4 regions of the Streptomyces sp. NBC_00012 genome follow, and region 4 is predicted to be linked to each of the others. Evidence: riboswitches for the same ligand, from Rfam matches in the RefSeq annotation. Region 4 holds a riboswitch; each other region holds the start of a gene.
What was found. Region 4 has a riboswitch for cobalamin ahead of OHA19_RS04725 (CbtB-domain containing protein). Riboswitches for the same ligand answer to the same signal wherever they lie in the genome.

Region 1 (4,177 bases), 2.1 Mb from region 4:
CGGCAGCCGCAGCTGGAAGAAGACGTCCTGGAGACCCATGGCGCCCAGGCCCACCGGGCGCCACTTGGCGTTGGAGCGGCCGGCCTGCTCGGTCGGGTAGAAGTTGATGTCGACGACCCGGTCGAGGAAGGTCACGGCGGTGCGGACGGTGGCGTCCAGCCGCTCCCAGTCGATGTCGCCGTCGGCGACGAACGCGCCGAGGTTGACCGAGCCCAGGTTGCAGACCGCCGTCTCGCCGTCGTCGGTGACTTCGAGGATCTCGGTGCACAGGTTCGACGAGTGGACGACGCTGCCCGGCTCGGCGGTCTGGTTCGCGGTCCGGTTGGAGGCGTCCTTGAACGTCATCCAGCCCTGGCCGGTCTGCGCGAGGGTGCGCATCATCCGGCCGTACAGCTCGCGGGCCGGCATCGACTTGCGGGCCAGGCCCTTCGCCTCGGCGGCGCGGTACGCGGCGTCGAACTCGTCGCCCCACAGGTCGACCAGACCGGGCACGTCGGCGGGGGAGAACAGCGACCAGTCGCCGTCCGCGTCGACCCGGCGCATGAACTCGTCCGGGATCCAGTGCGCCAGGTTGAGGTTGTGCGTACGCCGCTGGTCCTCACCGGTGTTGTCGCGCAGCTCCAGGAACTCCTCGATGTCCGCGTGCCAGGTCTCCAGGTAGACGGCGGCGGCGCCCTTGCGGCGGCCCCCCTGGTTGACCGCGGCGACGGAGGCGTCGAGCGTCTTCAGGAACGGCACGATGCCGTTGGAGTGCCCGTTGGTGCCCCGGATCAGCGAACCGCGCGAGCGGATGCGGGAGTACGACAGACCGATGCCGCCCGCGTGCTTCGAGAGCCGGGCCACCTGGTGGTAGCGGTCGTAGATCGAGTCGAGCTCGTCCAGCGGGGAGTCCAGCAGATAGCAGGAGGACATCTGCGGGTGCCGGGTGCCGGAGTTGAAGAGCGTGGGGGAGGAGGGCAGGTAGTCGAGCCGGCTCATCAGCCCGTACAGCGCGGCCACTTCGTCCACCGCGCGCTGCGACTCGTCCTCGGCCAGCCCGGCCGCGACCCGCAGCATGAAGTGCTGGGGCGTCTCGATGACCTGGCGGGTGTGCGGGTGGCGCAGCAGGTAGCGGCTGTGCAGGGTCCGCAGCCCGAAGTAGCCGAAGCGGTCGTCCGCGCCGTCGGCGAGCGAGCGCTCCACCAGCGCGTCGAGGGCGGCCGCGTGGGTGGCGACGAACCCGGCGGTGCGGTCCGCGATCAGGCCCTCGCGGTGCCCGACGGCGACCGAGGCGGAGAAGGAGACCGCGCCCTGGCCGGCCGCCTCGTCCGCGATGGCGAGGGTCAGCAGCCGGGCGGCGAGCCGGGAGTAGGCGGGGTCCTCGGAGATCAGGCCCGCGGCGGCCTCGGTGGCCAGCGACCGCAGCTCCGCCTCGTCCGCCCGGGCGCTGCGGCCGCGCAGCGCGGCGGCGGCGACCCGGCCGGGGTCGGTGTCGGGCAGATCGGCGGTGAGGTCGGTCAGGGTCCGCAGCAGTGCGGTTCCCGGTCCGTCCTGTGCGGCTGCCTCGTACTCGGCTGCTGCGGACGCGGCGACTGAAGCCGGATCGGCTGGCGCGATGGTCACGTGGTGCTCTCCCTCGCTCGGCTCGGGGCCGGCGGGGAACGGGGCAGCCCTGCGGACGCGCACACCCGGGGCAGGGCAGCGCTCCGCACGGCGTCCACCGGCCCAACCGCGAGGCCCGGACGTCTGGGCATCCGGTTCGGTCGAGCCGGATGCGCTGCCGGCAGGTCATCGGACTGACTCGGGGGTGCACAAAAGCGCACTGAATACACCGTTGCGGGACAGTTCCGGATTCGCACCGGATTCCCCTGCGGCGACAGCGAGGACGAGCATACATGTGGGGGCTGCCCGATGAGGCAGCCCCCACATGTAGTGTCGGGCGGCAATCGCAGCGGCCGCAGGACGCCTTCTGCGGCCCTTTCGGGGAGACGGCGGACGGCCCGTCGCGCCCCTTCGGGAAAGGGGCTCGACGGGCCGTCGGCAGGCCGTGCGGCGCGGTCGTCAGTGGCCGCCCGGAGCTCCCGCCGTGGCCGGCGGGAGCTCGGTGGCGACGCCCGGGTCGCCCGCGTCGGCGGTGTAGTCGGCCGGGGAGGTCTCGTCGATGCCGGCGGGTGCCTTCATGGCGTTGAGGACGAAGGTGAGTACCACCGTCACCACCACGTTCAGCACGAACGCGGTGAGGCCGATGTAGCCGATCTCGCCGATCCCCGGGATCTCCTTGGACGAGCCGCCGAAGTGCGCCTGGGTCGGGCTGGCGACCCCGTACGCGGCCACCGTCCCGTACACCATGCCGACCGCCCAGCCGGCGAGCAGTGCCCAGCGGTGGAACCAGCGGGTGAACAGGCCGCCGACCAGGGCGGGCATCGTCTGGAGGATCCAGATGCCGCCCAGCAACTGGAAGTTGATCGCGACCGTCTTGTCCATGGTGAGGACGAAGGCCAGCGCACCGACCTTGACCAGCAGCGACACCAGCTTGGAGACCTTGGTCTCCTGCTCCGGGGTCGCGTCCGGCTTCAGGAAGTCCTTGTAGATGTTGCGGGTGAACAGGTTCGCCGCGGCGATCGACATGATCGCGGCGGGCACCAGCGCGCCGATGCCGATGGCGGCGAACGCCACTCCCGCGAACCAGTCCGGGAACATGTTCTCGAACAGCTGCGGGATGGCCAGCTGGCCGTTGTCCACCTTGATCCCGGCGGCGATGGCCATGAAGCCGAGCAGCGCCAGCAGACCCAGCATCAGCGAGTACAGCGGCAGGATCGTGGTGTTGCGCCGGATCACGTTGCGGCTGCGGCTGGAGAGCGTCGCCGTGATCGAGTGCGGATACATGAAGAGCGCCAGCGCCGAGCCCAGCGCCAGGGTGGCGTAACCCCATTGCCCCGCCTCGCCCGGTGCGAGCGCGCCGCGCGGTTTCCCGGTGGCCGGGTTGGTCTGCGAGAACGCCTCGCCCGCCTTGGCGAAGATGTCGTCGAAGCCCCCGAGCTTGATCGGGATGTAGATGATCGCCACCGCGATGACCAGGTAGATCAGCCCGTCCTTGACGAACGCGATCAGCGCGGGCGCGCGCAGCCCGGACGAGTAGGTGTACGCGGCGAGCACCGCGAACGCGATCAGCAGCGGCAGATCCTTGATGAACCAGTGGGTGTTCTCGCCGCCGCCGACGCCCATCACGTCCAGCACCGCCTGGATGCCGACCAGTTGGAGCGCGATGTACGGCATCGTGGCGAGGATGCCGGTGACGGCGACCGCCAGCGAGAGGCTCTTCGAGCCGAACCGCCCCCGGACGAAGTCCGAGGTGGTGACGTAGCCGTGCTTGTGCGAGACCGACCACAGCCGCGGCAGGAAGGTGAAGATCAGCGGGTACACGAGGATCGTGTACGGCACGGCGAAGAAGCCCGCCGCGCCCGCCGCGTAGATCGCCGCGGGAACGGCGACGAAGGTGTACGCGGTGTACAGGTCGCCGCCGAGCAGGAACCAGGTGACCCAGGTGCCGAAGGACCGCCCGCCCAGGCCCCATTCGTCGAGGCTGGCCTCGTTCTCGGCCTTGCGCCAGCGCGCCGCCAGGAAGCCCATGACCGTGACGGCCACGAAGAAGAAGATGAAGACGCCGAGCGCGACGCCGTTCACACCGTCCTTCATGCCGACGCACCCCCCTTGCGGGCGCGCTGGTCACGCTGCCACAGCTTGTACGCGGTCATCGTGAGCGCGGTGGAGATCAGCACCCAGAGCATCTGGTACCAGTAGAAGAACGGAATGCCGATGAAGGTGGGGTCCACCTTCGCGTACGAACTCACCCAGAGCATCGCCACGAACGGCGCGACGAGGCAGAGAGCGATGACCACCCGCACCGGTGTGACGGTCGGCGGTTTTCCTTCTGGGCCTGCTGGCATGCGGCGACTCCGTCCCCTCGCTGAGCACCTTGTGATGCGCAGGAAATCTAGGGGAGGCTTCCGGTCACCGTCACCCCCTGTCCGCATTGCGGTCCGGCAACGGTCGCCTCAGTGGGTATCCGTGCTCGAAATCCGGCCAAACATACGGAGGTTGGTCCGTACTAGGGCGCGCGAAAGGCCCCCGCGGAGTGTTGCGTTCCATGGGGGCCGTGACCGGTCGTGCGGGCTCGGGCCGGCCTGCGGCTGCCGGC
Region 2 (4,177 bases), 5.1 Mb from region 4:
CGAACAGCCCGATCCGGATGAACGCCCCGTACGAACGGGCCCACGGCGCGTCCGTACGGCGCGCGGCGACCACATAGCCGGCCACCGCCACCAGCAGCCCGAGCAGCAGCGGATTGGTGGTCCGGGACGCGGCGGTGGCGAGGCCGAGCGCCCACAGCCACCAGGCCCCGGCGGGCAGGGCGTTGCTCCGGTTCACCTCGGGGGCGCGCAGCGGACGACGGCGCGCCAGGACCGTGCCGCTGGTCTGGACGGTCATCCGCGGCGGCGGGCCCGCACGACCGCGGCGATGCCGAGGAGGAGTACGGCGCCGACACCGACGAGCAACCCGGCGGACGGGCCGCCGCCGGAACCGCCGGCGGCGGTGGAGGCCGCGGACCCGGCCGGTGAAGCGGAGGAGGACGCGGCGGGCGTCCCGGTCCCGTTCCCGTCGCCGGAGACCTGCTCGCCGCAGCCCGAGGCCGGGTAGCCGGTGATCGCACAGAGCATCGCGTCGCTGTTGTAGCGCAGTGGCTTCGCCACCGAGGCGAGCGCCTCCGCGGCGCTCGCGTCCGGGGCGACCCGCGCACACGCGGTACGCGGCGCGGGCGGTGTCTCACCGGCCGGGGCGTCCGCGGCCGTGCCCGGGTCGATGACGAGCGCGATCCGCTTGGTGCCGTCCTTGGGCGGGGTGCCGGCGCAGATCTCTACGAAGTCGGGGGCGCGGCGCGGCTTCGCGGAGTCCTGGGAGTCCTCGCTCACCGAGAACCGGAAGCCCTGCACCGCCCCGTCCTCGGGCCGGACCAGGGACGGGCCCTGGGTGGCGTACGTCCAGCCGGAACCGTAGGTGTCCCAGAACGACCAGTACCGGTAGCCGGCCGCCTGGGCCGGTCCCGCGCCGAGCACGGCAAGGACGGCGCCCAGGGCCACCAGCAGCGCGGTGGCCCGTCCCGCGCGCCTCACAGCTGCCTGTTCTTCCGGCGACCACTGATCAGGAAGAACGCGATCGCGGCGAGGACGAGGCCGATGCCGATGTACCACCACACGCCCCCGATCACGTCGTCGCCGCTGTGGACCTGGTCCTTCTCCGTGGCCTCGTACCCGGTGGCGGCGGACGGATCGGGCGTCACCACGGCGGCGGGCTCGGGGCCGGCCGCGTTCAGCCGGGCGACCAGGTCGACGCCGCCGAAGTCCCGGGCGTTGTCGCCGGTCGCGTGGGCGGCCAGGATCAGCTGGGCGTAGGCGGCTGGGCCGTTCTGGCCGGCCCAGTCCGCGGAGTTCTTCTTCAGCCAGCCGATGGCCCCGGCCGCCTTGTCCTGGTGGCCGGAGGCGGACAGGGCGACGACCGCGTCCGCGGTGTTGCCGAAGTCGGGCTGCGGGGTGGTGTCGGTGGCACCGGGCATCGGCGCCAGGTTCAGGTGGTCGCTGCCGGCGAGGGCGCCGACGAGGTAGTGGGCGCCGTTCTGGGCGGCCTGCTCCGGTGTGAGGCCGGAACCGGTCCGGCAGCTCGGTGCCTTGCCCGCGGCGTTGTTCCCGACCGCCATCGCCTTGCCCATCGTGCCGAGCACGGCGGCCGCGGTGGCGTCCGCGTTGGCGACGAGCTCGCCCTTCTTGCCGGGCTGGTACGCGAAGGCGCCGCCGTCCTTCCCGCCGTCCTTCCCGTCGCACGGGATCGCGAGGGCGAGCAGCGGGTCGTAGGGCGTCTTGCCACCGGGGGTCGTGATGTCGGCGAGCCGCTGCCCCTGCCGGGCGAGGGCGCCGATCACCAGGGAGGTGGAGTTGGCGTCGCTGGGCGCGCCCGCGGTGTAGCCCCAGCCGCCGTCCTCGTTCTGCACGGACTTCAGCCAGCGCACCGAGTTGTTCACGATCTCGCGGTGCCCGCCCACCTCGACCAGCGCCTGGGCGGCGGCCGCGGTGGCATTGGTGTCCCGCACCGTCTTCGCGTCGCACGGCTTGGCGGCGTCCGGCCGGAACGCGGCGTAGGAGCCGTCGGCGCACTGCTGGGAGATCAGCCAGTCCACCGACTTCGCGGCCGGGGTGACCCCTTCGAGCCGCTGGGCGAGGAAGGCCATCGACTGCCGCCACACGCCGTCGTAGGTGGGGTCCTTCGTGCCGTACAACCCGGACGGCAGCGCGACGGAGGGCGAGGGCGACGGGGACGGCGCTGCCACCGCGACCGGCGCAGCGGCCGCGCAGAGCACGGCGGCGGTGGCGGCGAGCGTTGCTGCGCTGCGACGTACGGTCATGGCGGGCGGGGCCTCTCCTGCGGGGTGAACCGGGCACAGGCACGCTCAGGCACCAGGCTCCGGCTCCGTATACCTCGACGGTGCCGACCACCGGGGGATCCGGTGGTCCGAGCCGGTCACGACCGCGGACAGGGCATTCCGACTCACCGCCTGCGAAGACGGTTCACGGCTGCGTGGTCAGCGCCGGATTCGCACCGGCTTCCCCCTGAACGGGCATGATGACGACCCGCACACTCTACCGGGCGGCGCCGGCCGGGCTCCGGGCCGGGAGGAGCGCCCCCGCTCACACCGGGACATGGATCACCGGCACCGGTGCGAGCGAGGCACGTACGCCACTCGCCCGGCGCCGCACACCACCGGACGGCCACTGCCCGCCCGGCGCCGCCCACCACCGGACCGCCACCGATCACACCGCGATGTATGTCACCGGATCGCTCCCCGGCACCGCCTCCGCGCGCCCGAGCTTCACCAGCCGCCGCAGATGCGCCTCCGCCTCCGAGACGGCGATGTTCCGGGAGCCGTGCGGGATCTGCTCCCAGGGCCGGTTCCACTCCATCCGCTCGGCCAGCTCCCAGGGCGTCAGCGGATCGGCCAGCAGACCGAGCAGCCCGGTCAGCCGCTCCTCGTGATGCCCGAGGAGCTCCCGCACCCGCCCCGTCGCATCGGCGAAGGCGTACTGATGGGCGGGCAGCACCTCGGCGGCCCCGAGCCTGCCGATGCGCTCCAGGGAGTCGAGGTAGTCGCCGAGGGGGTCGGTGACCGTGGCGTCGTCCGGGTCCTCGTACAGCCCGATGTGCGGGCTGATCCCCGGCAGCAGGTGATCCCCCGAGAAGAGCCGCCCCCGGCCCGGCAGGTTGCCCGGGTGCGCCTCCTCCAGGTGCAGGCACACATGCCCCGGCGTGTGCCCCGGCGTCCAGATCGCCCGCAGCCTGCGCCCCGCCAGATCGAGCAGCTCACCGGGCACGATCTCCCGGTCCGGAAGCGCGGCCCGCAGCCCCGGCAGCGTCCGCATCCTGCCCCCGTCGGCCGCGGCGGCCCGCAACGGCGCGAGATGCTCCTCGGGCGCCCCGACCGCGGTGAGCTTGGCCGCGAGATACGTCAGCCACCTGCCGGGTTCGGACTCCCGGGTACGGCGCACGATCGCGGTGTCCGCCGCGTGCATGGCGATCCAGGCCCCGGAGGCCTCGCGCACCTGCCCGGAGAGCCCGTGGTGGTCGGGGTGGTGGTGGGTGATGACCACACCGTGGATGTCGGCCATTTCCGTGCCGACGGCGGCGAGTCCGGCTACGAGCGTGTCCCAGGCCTCGGGGTCGTCCCATCCGGTGTCGATCAGGACCGGTCCCCGATCGGTGTCCAGGACGTGCACGAGGGTGTGGCCGAGCGGATTGTCCGGGATGGGCACCTTGATGCTGTGCACGCCCCCGCCGTGGTCGGTCACCTGCGTCATGAGGACCCCATCTCTCTCGGCGACGTGCGGCCGTGGCGCGTCGCGCCCACTGCTGGGTGCACCGCGCCCACTGTAACGAGAACTTGTTCCAGTAGTAGCCCCGGTCGACCATCTGGTTCGGGGTGTTGTCGCGGCTGTGGACTCCTGGAACTGGAACTGGTATCAGTTCTGACGCACAGTCAGATGTAGAGTCAGAGATCCAGAGTCGGATGTCGAGCCGGATGCCGATTCGGGCAACGCGCCGGGCCGCGGGAGGCAGCAGCCATGACCGAGCTTGTCGAACACGGAAAACTGTTCATCGGCGGGGAGTTGGTCGATCCGCTGGGCCGGGACACGATCGAGGTCGTCTCGCCCCACACCGAAGAGGTCATCGGCCGGGTGCCGCACGCCTGTGAGGCGGATGTGGACGCGGCCGTCGCCGCCGGGCGGCGGGCGTTCGACGAGGGGCCGTGGCCCCGGATGACCCTGGACGAGCGGATCGCGGTGGTGACCAGGATCAAGGACGCGT
Region 3 (4,177 bases), 5.7 Mb from region 4:
CACATCGGTGAAGTTCGACATCAGCGGCACCGCGCACACCGCGACGCGCAGCACGTCCTCGCCGTGGGGCGGCGCGACGACCGACTCGCGCACCGCCCCGCGCAGCGAGACCCGCAGCCCGTCCTCCTCGTCGATGCCGAGGCCGTGGGCGAAGGGCAGCACTCCGTACGTCGGCCGGCCGGTGAGGTCCCGCAGCATCTCCAGGCCCGGCTCCAGCAGCGACACGTCGCCGCGGAACTTGTTGACGAGATAACCGGCGATCAGCGACTGGTCCTCCTCGGCGAGCAGCGCCGTCGTACCGAAGAACGAGGCGAAGACGCCACCGCGGTCGATGTCGCCGACGACCACCACCGGGAAGCGCGCCGCCCGCGCGATGCCCATGTTCACGATGTCCGTGCGCCGCAGATTGATCTCGGCCGGGCTGCCCGCCCCCTCGCAGATCACCGCGTCGTAGGTGCTCCGGAGCTGCTCCAGGCAGTCCACGACCGTGGAGAACAGCGATTCCTGCCTGCCTCCGTGGTAGCCGCGCGCGCTCATCTCGCCGACCGGCTTCCCCATCAGGACGACCTGGCTGGAGCGGTCGCTGCCGGGCTTGAGCAGGACCGGATTCATCAGTGCCGTCGGCTCGACGCGGGCGGCCTGGGCCTGCATGGCCTGGGCGCGCCCGATCTCGGCGCCCGCGCGGGTGACGAACGAGTTGAGCGACATGTTCTGCGCCTTGAAGGGCGCCACCTTCACGCCCCGGCGCACGAGCCAGCGGCAGATCCCCGCCGTGACGACGCTCTTGCCCGCGTCGGAGGTCGTTCCGGCGACCAGCAGCCCGCCGCTCATGCGTTGCTCCGTCCTGTGATGCGAGGTCCTGCGGGGCGACGTCCCGTCACGTCGGTTCCGGTGCCCCGGCGCCCCGCGATCCGCCGCGCTGCGAGGGCCGCACCGAGCCGCCCCGCCACGCAGACGCCCAGCGCCAGCGCACTCACCCGGCGCGACAGCCGCACCGCGCGCTCGATGTCCGCGCTCTCCACGGCCCGGCCCGTCTCCCCGTTGAGCACCGGGCGGTGTTCGACCCGGCCGCCGTACGCGAGGGTTCCGCCGAGCCGTACGCCGAGCGCACCCGCGAACGAGGCCTCCACCGGGCCCGCGTTGGGGCTCGGGTGCTTGGCGGCATCGGCCCGCCAGGCGCGGACCGCTCCACGTGGCCGCCCCCCGGCGGCCACGGCGAGCAGGGCCGTGAGCCGGGCGCCCGGCCAGCCCGCGAGGTCGTCGAGGCGGGCCGAGGCCCAGCCGTAGCGCAGATGCCGGGGCGAGCGGTGCCCGACCATGGCGTCGAGGGTGTTGGCGGCCCGGAAACCGGCCAGCCCGGGGACCCCGGCCAGCGCACCCCACACCAGGGCGCCGACCACGGCGTCCGAGGTGTTCTCCGCCACGGACTCCACCACGGCGCGGGCGATCTGCGGTCCGTCCAGGGAGTGCGGGTCGCGCCCGCACAGGTGTGGCAGCCGCTCACGGGCCAGCTCGATGTCACCGGCGGCCAGGGCACCGCCGATGGCCCGTGCCTCGCGCCCCAGGGACGTACCGCCGACGACGGACCAGGTGGCGGCAGCGGTCAGCGCCACGGAGGCGGCGGGGCTGCGGTGCACGGCACGGGTGAGCAGCGCGGCACCGCCCGCGGCGCCTCCGGCGCAGACGAGGGTGTGCAGCGCGCCCCAGCCGCGGTGATCGCGCCACAGACGGCGCTCGACGCCCGCCGCGGCCCGCCCGAAGGCGGCGACCGGATGTCCCCTGCGGGGGTCACCGAGCAGCAGATCGCCGATCAGACCGGCCGTGGCGCCGTACGCGAAGATGCGGTCGGCTCGCACGGATCAGCCGGCCGTCGCGCCTCGGCGGACCTTTGTGCAGGAGGCTCTCGTCGAGAGCGCCGGAAAAGCGGACGCAGGGCAGCCGGGCATGGCGATATGTCCTCACTCAGGGTCCGCGCCCTGGTTCGACGTGACCGGCGACGAGAGTCTCCTGGCTCCCGGATCCGCGGTTTCCCCGGCCTTCCAGCCCGCTCGCGCGAGCCGTGACTTCCGGTGTGGGGGACCGCTCCCCGGTGACAGTGGCGGGACCGCGCCGGATTCGCACCGGCTTCCTCTGCTGTCGCCGTAATTGGCTCCGGCAGTCCACCACGCTCTGCGAACGCCCGTCAACCTGCCGTTGACCTGCGGCGGCGCAGTGTGCTGAGACCCACATCGGGCCGGACACCTGTGGTGTCCGGCCCGACGGGGGAGCGTGCGCGGGAGTGGCTCAGGCGACGATCAGATAGATCCCGTACGCGACGGCCGCCGCGCACAGCCCGAAGCAGACGTACGCGCCGGCGCGGGCCAGCAGCAGCGAGCCGCCGGAGCCGCCCTGCGCCGCCGGTTCCGGCTGCTTGGAGAGGCCGACGATGCCCAGGGTGAAGAGGCCCACCAGCGCGACGGTGACGACGAGGGAGACGCCGAATACGGAGCCGAGGGCTGCCCAGTCGATGTTCATGCTGAATCCTTAGACGGCCGGTTCAGACGGTGGCGGGTCGCGCCGGGTCCTGGGTGGTTCCGGCCGGGGCCGGAATGGTGGTCATGAGGTTCTGGGACGGCGCCGCGGCCACGGTGGGCGGCGGGCTGACGGCGGCGATGGCCGTGGTGACGACGCCCGCGGGCTCGGCGTCGCCTTCCGACGGGGCGACGTCGCCGTGGCCGACCGGCTTGCGGCGGGACACCAGCCAGATGGCACCGGAGCCCACGACCAGCAGCGCCGCGACGACGACGACACCCCAGGTGCCCTGCTTGGTCAGGAGCTCCGCGCCCGCGCCGACCAGACCGGCGGCCGGCAGGGTCAGACCCCAGGCGACGAACATCCGGGTGGCGGTGGACCAGCGGACCACACCGCCCTGCCGGCCGAGGCCCGCGCCCATCACGGCGCCGGAGCAGGACTGGGTGGTGGAGAGCGAGAAGCCGAGGTGCGAGGAGGCCAGGATGACCGTGGCGGCGCTGGTCTGGGCGGCGAAGCCCTGCGGCGGCCTGAGGTCGGTGAGGCCGCTGCCCATGGTGCGGATGATGCGCCAGCCGCCCAGGTAGGTGCCGAGCGCGATGGCCGTACCGGCGCAGACGATGACCCAGACCGGCGGGTTGGCGCCCGGGTGCAGGACGCCGCCGGTGACCAGGGCCAGGGTGATGATGCCCATGGTCTTCTGCGCGTCGTTGGTGCCGTGGGCGAGCGAGACCAGTCCGGCCGAGGCGATCTGGCCGGCCCGGTAGCCCTTGGCGGTGGCCTTCTCCTGGGCGTCGTTGCGGACCTTGCCGCCGATCCGGTACGTCAGCCTGGTGGCCAGCAGCGCGGCCAGACCGGCGACGATCGGGGCGGCGAGGGCGGGGAGCAGCACCTTGGTGACGACGGTGCCGCCGTTGACGGACGACCAGCCCGCCGACATCACTGCCGCGCCGATCAGACCGCCGAACAGGGCGTGCGAGGAGCTGGACGGCAGTCCGACCAGCCAGGTCAGCAGATTCCACAGAATGGCGCCGACGAGTGCCGCGAAGATGACTTCTGTTCGCAGCCCGTCCTCGTTGATGATCCCGCCGGAGATCGTCTTGGCGACCTCCACCGACAGGAAAGCGCCGACGAGATTGAGAACGGCGGACATGGCCACCGCTGTCTTCGGTCTGAGTGCACCGGTCGAGATGGTGGTCGCCATCGCGTTCGCGGTGTCGTGGAAACCGTTCGTGAAATCGAACACTAGAGCTGTCACGATCACAATCGCGAGTAGCAGCGTGATGTGTTCCATTTACCCAGGCAATCGTTCGACGTCATTGGCATGTGGACCGTAGGCAACCTGGGTGAACGGAAGATGAACTGGGCAGGGCGTTGTGGTGTTCCAAACCGGAGCCGAAGCATTCCGCTTACGCCCCGCGTAGGTGTGGCCCGGCTTTTCCGCGGGGCGCGGCTGTGGTCGATCGCATACCCGTTCGCTTCCGCGGCTGACAGGATCGGCGCATGAGCGATCAGCAGCAGGACGCGATCGGACGGGCCTGGGACGGTGTCGTCGCCACCGCCCGGCGTACGGCGGCCGAGGGCCTCGTCGTCGGGACCTCGGGAAACGTCTCGGCACGGGTCGGCGACACCATCCTGGTCACGCCGAGCGGAGTGCCGTACGACCGGC
Region 4 (4,177 bases):
GAGGTGTTCAGGCGTGCCGAGGTGTACTCACACGTGCCGTACCAGCACTGGTAGTTGTTGGGATTCTCGCGGCGTGCGGTGATGACCAGATGACCCTGGCCGTCGAGCGCCGCGTTGCTGTTGCCGGCCGTGTAGTACTGCCGTTCGTGGTTGTTGACGTTGTCGCCGGTCTCGATCTGCCACCTGGCTCCGTCCACGGCGGAGCCCGCCGGGCCGTCGAAGTCGTCGGTGAACGTCGCTGCCGTGGCGTGGGGTCCGGGTGTGGGCGTTCCGGCCGCGAGACCGGACGAGACGGAGACGAGAGCGAGCGCGGAGAGCGCGGCCACCAGTAAGCGGCGAGGGGAGGCCATGGGGGTTCCTTCCCGTGCGGAGTGGGGTGATCGAGCGATTGTCATGGGTATGACAAAAGCTCGTTGTGGGGGAGCAGGGAGAGGTTTTGGCTCTGTATGCGATTTAAGAAGTGAACCAAGGTCGTGTCAATACCTTGGTACAGACCACACTTCTTGCACCCAGTCGTCGTTGGCCCGGCCCGGCACCTCGCCGAGGCTACGGCGGCGGCCTGCGCCGGGGTGGCGCCGGCCGGGACGGCGGTGCGGCTGCGGCGCGGCATGCGCTGGGCTCTGCCGAAAGGCGGAATCCGGATCGCGGACCGTTCACCTCGCCGGTCATGACCACCGACGGAGGCAGAGTTCAGTTGCACCGCACGCCACACGCCTGGCACGTCCCCCGATGGGGTCTCTCCCGTGCTGCGTGCCTGCCTGCCCGGCCGACAGGATCGGACCGGATCAGGCGGCGGGGTCGGGTGTGGCGGGCAACGGCTGTCCGCACCGCAGGTTCCACCGGCCGGAACGGCCGCTGAGCGCGGTCAGTGTCAGCGGGGCGACATCCAGCCGCCAGAACGCCTCCACCGGCAGGGCGAGTGCCCCGACGACCACCGCTCGCACCACCGCGGGCTCGACGACGCCCAGCACGCGGTGGCCCTCGCCGCCCCGGGCGGATTCCACGGCCTCCAGCCAGCGACCGGCTCGGGAACAGAACGCCAGCAGGGACTCGCCGCCGTGCGGAGCCGCCGAAGGATCGGTCAGCCAGGCCGATACCGCCGCCGGCTCGGCCGTGCTCACTTCTGCCAGCCGCCGGCCGCTCCACCGGCCCATGTCCCAGCCCCGGACGGCCGGTTCGGGCCCAGCGGTCAGCCCCAGCGCATCGGCGGTCCCGGCACATCGCTCGGACGGCCCGCGCAGATACCGGTCGGCGGCCGGCAACGCGTCCGCGACGGCCCCGGCCCGGCGGATCCCGGCGGCGTCCAGCGGCGCGTCACCGTCGAAACGGGCCTCACGCAGCGCGGCGTTGAGCGCCGGCGAGATCAACATCACCTGTACAGGCATGACCCGGTCAACTCCCTGAACTCTGGCCCCTTGGGCGTGCCCGCCTCGGCATCAGTGCGGTCCAGCCGCCGTCGGCACCATGGCAGGGGGCCGCTCCCAAGGAGTATCGTCACGACGAGCATGACGTAGGTGCGACGGAAGTCCGGTGAGAATCCGGCACGGTCGCGCCACTGTGAACCCGTCCTCGCGCGGGAAGTCAGACCCAGCACCTACGTCTCAGGCACCACGATCGGGACGCGTGTTCCCTCAGGAGGTTCTGCCATGGCACAGACTGCTGCCCCCGCCACCGCCGTACCGGCGATCACCCCCATCTCCCTGAAGGCCATTGCCCCTTGGGCGGTCTTCTTCGGCATCCTCATGCTCGTACTGCTGTACTTCGTCGGCGCCGAACAGGGCGCCACCGCGGTCATCTCCGGCGAAGGTGTCCACGAGTGGGTCCACGACGGCCGCCACCTCCTCGGTTTCCCCTGCCACTGACGCACCGTCCGACCCTGGGGAAACCTCATGAACTCCATATCTGTCAGAGCCCTGCTCGTCCGCGGCATGCTGGCCGGCCTCGCCGCAGGTGCGCTCGCTCTGTTGGTCGCCTATTTCCTCGGTGAGTCGCGTGTGGACGCGGCCATCGCCCTGGAGGAATCGCACAGCCATCACCACGACGGCGGCGAGGAACTGGTCAGCCGCACCATGCAGTCCACCGCCGGCCTCGCCACCGGTGTGCTGGTCTTCGGCGTCGCGATCGGCGGCATCGCCGCCCTCGTCTTCTGTTACGCCCTCGGCCGGATCGGCAGATTCGGCCCGCGGGCCACGGCCGCCCTGATCGCGGGGGCGGCACTGCTGACGGTGTACGTCGTCCCGTTCCTGAAGTACCCGGCCAATCCGCCGGCCGTGGGCAATCCCGACACCATCGGCCGGCGTACCGCGCTGTTCTTCCTGATGGTCGCCCTCAGCGTACTGCTGGCCGTCGCCGCGGTCCTCCTCGGTAAACGGCTGGCTCCCCGCCTGGGCAACTGGAACGCGACGATCACGGCATCGGCCGCGTACGTCCTGGTGATCGGACTCGCCTACGCGTTCCTGCCCTCGTACAACGAAGTCGGCAAGGACTTCCCGGCCGCCCTGCTGTGGGAGTTCCGCCTGAGCACCCTCGCCGTGCAGACCACCCTCTGGGTGGCCTTCGGGCTCTTCTTCGGCTATCTGACGGACCGGCTGCTCGTGCCCGGGACCGGCGCCGTCACCACCGGAAGCAGTGGCGCGAACCGGGCGGCCACCGCGGCCGGCTGAACCGCGCCACACTTGCGGGCCGACGACCGGAACCCCGCCGGGACCTCCCGGCGGGGTTCCGGCATTCCGCCCCGCCTCACCGCTCGGGCCGGGAGCTCCAGTCGATCCGGTAGTACTTCAGCCGTTCGTCCTGCTTCACCAGGCGCATGCCGACGGCTTCCATGACGTGCTGGGACGCGGTGTTCTCCAGGTCGCTGTCACCGTGCACACAGCTCACCCCCTGGTCGCGGGCGAACAGCAGCAGGGCCCGCAAGGCCTCGGAGGCATAACCCATTCCCCGCGCCGAGGGGACGAGGCCGTAGCCGATGGTGACTTCCCGGTTCTCGTCCGGCGCACCGTGGAATCCCATCCCGCCGATCACCAGTCCGTCGGTGCGGCGCCGTATCTCGTACGAACCGAAGGGGCTGGGATCACCGGTCGTCGCACAGGTGTCGAGGAAGCGCTCGGCCGCGGCCATCTCGCCGGGGGACGGGTAGCCGGGCGCCCAGCGGGCCCCGTCGTCCGGCGTGCCCGAGATCACCCGCAGGGCGTCGGAGGCATTCATCGGGCGGAGCAGGAGGCGAGGGGTCTCTAGGTCGGTCATGAGGCAGTGAAATATCACGTGGGGCGGGCGGACAGCACCCGAGAATCGGCCGGGAAGCCGCCGCGGCATCGGTACCGGCAGGTGGGCGGCACCGTACACACTGCGGCAGCCGCCCACCCGCCCCTCGCCCGGCGCGACCGCCGAGCACCCCTACCGGGCTCCTCGCGGGCCCCTCCCGGGATCACGTGCCGGAAGGCTCCTGGGTGCTCGTCCGGTCCTGCCCGAAGTCGAAGTCACCGGAGAACGCCGCGGCCATCCGCAGATGACCGGCCGCCTCGGCACTCCGCCCCTGCCGCTCAAGGGTGCGGCCGAGCATCAGTCGCGCGTAGTGCTCCACCGGGTCGCGCTCCAGCACCGCCCGCAGCTCCGCCTCGGCCTTGCCGAGCCGCGCCGAGTGGTAGTAGGTCCGGGCCAGCAGCAGACGCGTCGACACCTGCTCCGGGACCTCCTCGACCAACCCCTCCAGGATCCGGGCGGCGGTCATGTACTCCTTCGCCTCGAAGAACATCTGCGCACGGTCCCAGCGCTCGGCAGCCGTGCCGAACTCGAAGTAGGTGTCGCTCACTTGACCTCCTCTGTCACGGACCGTCCCGGGATCGTGCCCCGCTCCGTCCAACCGCTGACCGTGCTGCTGCTCGGCCGGCCTGTGACTGTCGAAACGCGGCATGGTGGTTGAATATTCCACTAAATTATCGGCGTGGGTACCAGTACTCCCGGGCCCGCTCGGGAATAGGTTGAGCGCCATGAGCAATCTCGATCGCCAGGCCGCACTCTCCGTCTGTGGAGGGCGGGGCTTCGTCGTCGCCGAGCCCGTACGTGAGCTCCTCACCCCCCGCCATGTCCAGCTGGGCGAGTCCACCGAGGTCCGCAGGCTGCTGCCCAACCTGGGCCGCCGGATGGTCGGCGCCTGGGCCTTCGTCGATCACTACGG

Region 1: linked by a shared signal. The riboswitch ahead of OHA19_RS13845 (ribonucleoside-diphosphate reductase subunit alpha) and the one ahead of OHA19_RS04725 (CbtB-domain containing protein) in region 4 are both predicted to bind cobalamin.
Region 2: linked by a shared signal. The riboswitch ahead of OHA19_RS28100 (prenyltransferase/squalene oxidase repeat-containing protein) and the one ahead of OHA19_RS04725 (CbtB-domain containing protein) in region 4 are both predicted to bind cobalamin.
Region 3: linked by a shared signal. The riboswitch ahead of OHA19_RS30675 (cobalamin biosynthesis protein) and the one ahead of OHA19_RS04725 (CbtB-domain containing protein) in region 4 are both predicted to bind cobalamin.

The regions. Positions count from the first base shown of each region.
Region 1 is NZ_CP108309.1:3,044,032-3,048,208, reverse strand. It holds gene OHA19_RS13845 (ribonucleoside-diphosphate reductase subunit alpha) at 1-1,602, opposite strand, end outside; cobalamin riboswitch at 1,744-1,885, opposite strand; gene mctP (monocarboxylate uptake permease MctP) at 2,041-3,675, opposite strand; gene OHA19_RS13835 (DUF3311 domain-containing protein) at 3,672-3,926, opposite strand.
Region 2 is NZ_CP108309.1:6,124,009-6,128,185, forward strand. It holds gene OHA19_RS28090 (energy-coupling factor transporter transmembrane component T) at 1-256, opposite strand, end outside; gene OHA19_RS28095 (SCO2322 family protein) at 253-939, opposite strand; gene OHA19_RS28100 (prenyltransferase/squalene oxidase repeat-containing protein) at 936-2,222, opposite strand; cobalamin riboswitch at 2,332-2,467, opposite strand; gene OHA19_RS28105 (MBL fold metallo-hydrolase) at 2,629-3,669, opposite strand; gene OHA19_RS28110 (aldehyde dehydrogenase) at 3,934-4,177, shown strand, end outside.
Region 3 is NZ_CP108309.1:6,699,633-6,703,809, forward strand. It holds gene OHA19_RS30670 (cobyric acid synthase) at 1-831, opposite strand, end outside; gene OHA19_RS30675 (cobalamin biosynthesis protein) at 828-1,856, opposite strand; cobalamin riboswitch at 2,001-2,132, opposite strand; gene OHA19_RS30680 (hypothetical protein) at 2,284-2,514, opposite strand; gene OHA19_RS30685 (anion permease) at 2,537-3,802, opposite strand; gene OHA19_RS30690 (class II aldolase/adducin family protein) at 4,012-4,177, shown strand, end outside.
Region 4 is NZ_CP108309.1:979,347-983,523, reverse strand. It holds gene OHA19_RS04735 (family 16 glycosylhydrolase) at 1-350, opposite strand, end outside; gene OHA19_RS04730 (histidine phosphatase family protein) at 786-1,385, opposite strand; adenosylcobalamin (AdoCbl) riboswitch at 1,495-1,643, shown strand; gene OHA19_RS04725 (CbtB-domain containing protein) at 1,647-1,862, shown strand; gene OHA19_RS04720 (CbtA family protein) at 1,890-2,663, shown strand; gene OHA19_RS04715 (GNAT family N-acetyltransferase) at 2,740-3,246, opposite strand; gene OHA19_RS04710 (tetratricopeptide repeat protein) at 3,428-3,811, opposite strand; gene OHA19_RS04705 (pirin family protein) at 3,990-4,177, shown strand, end outside.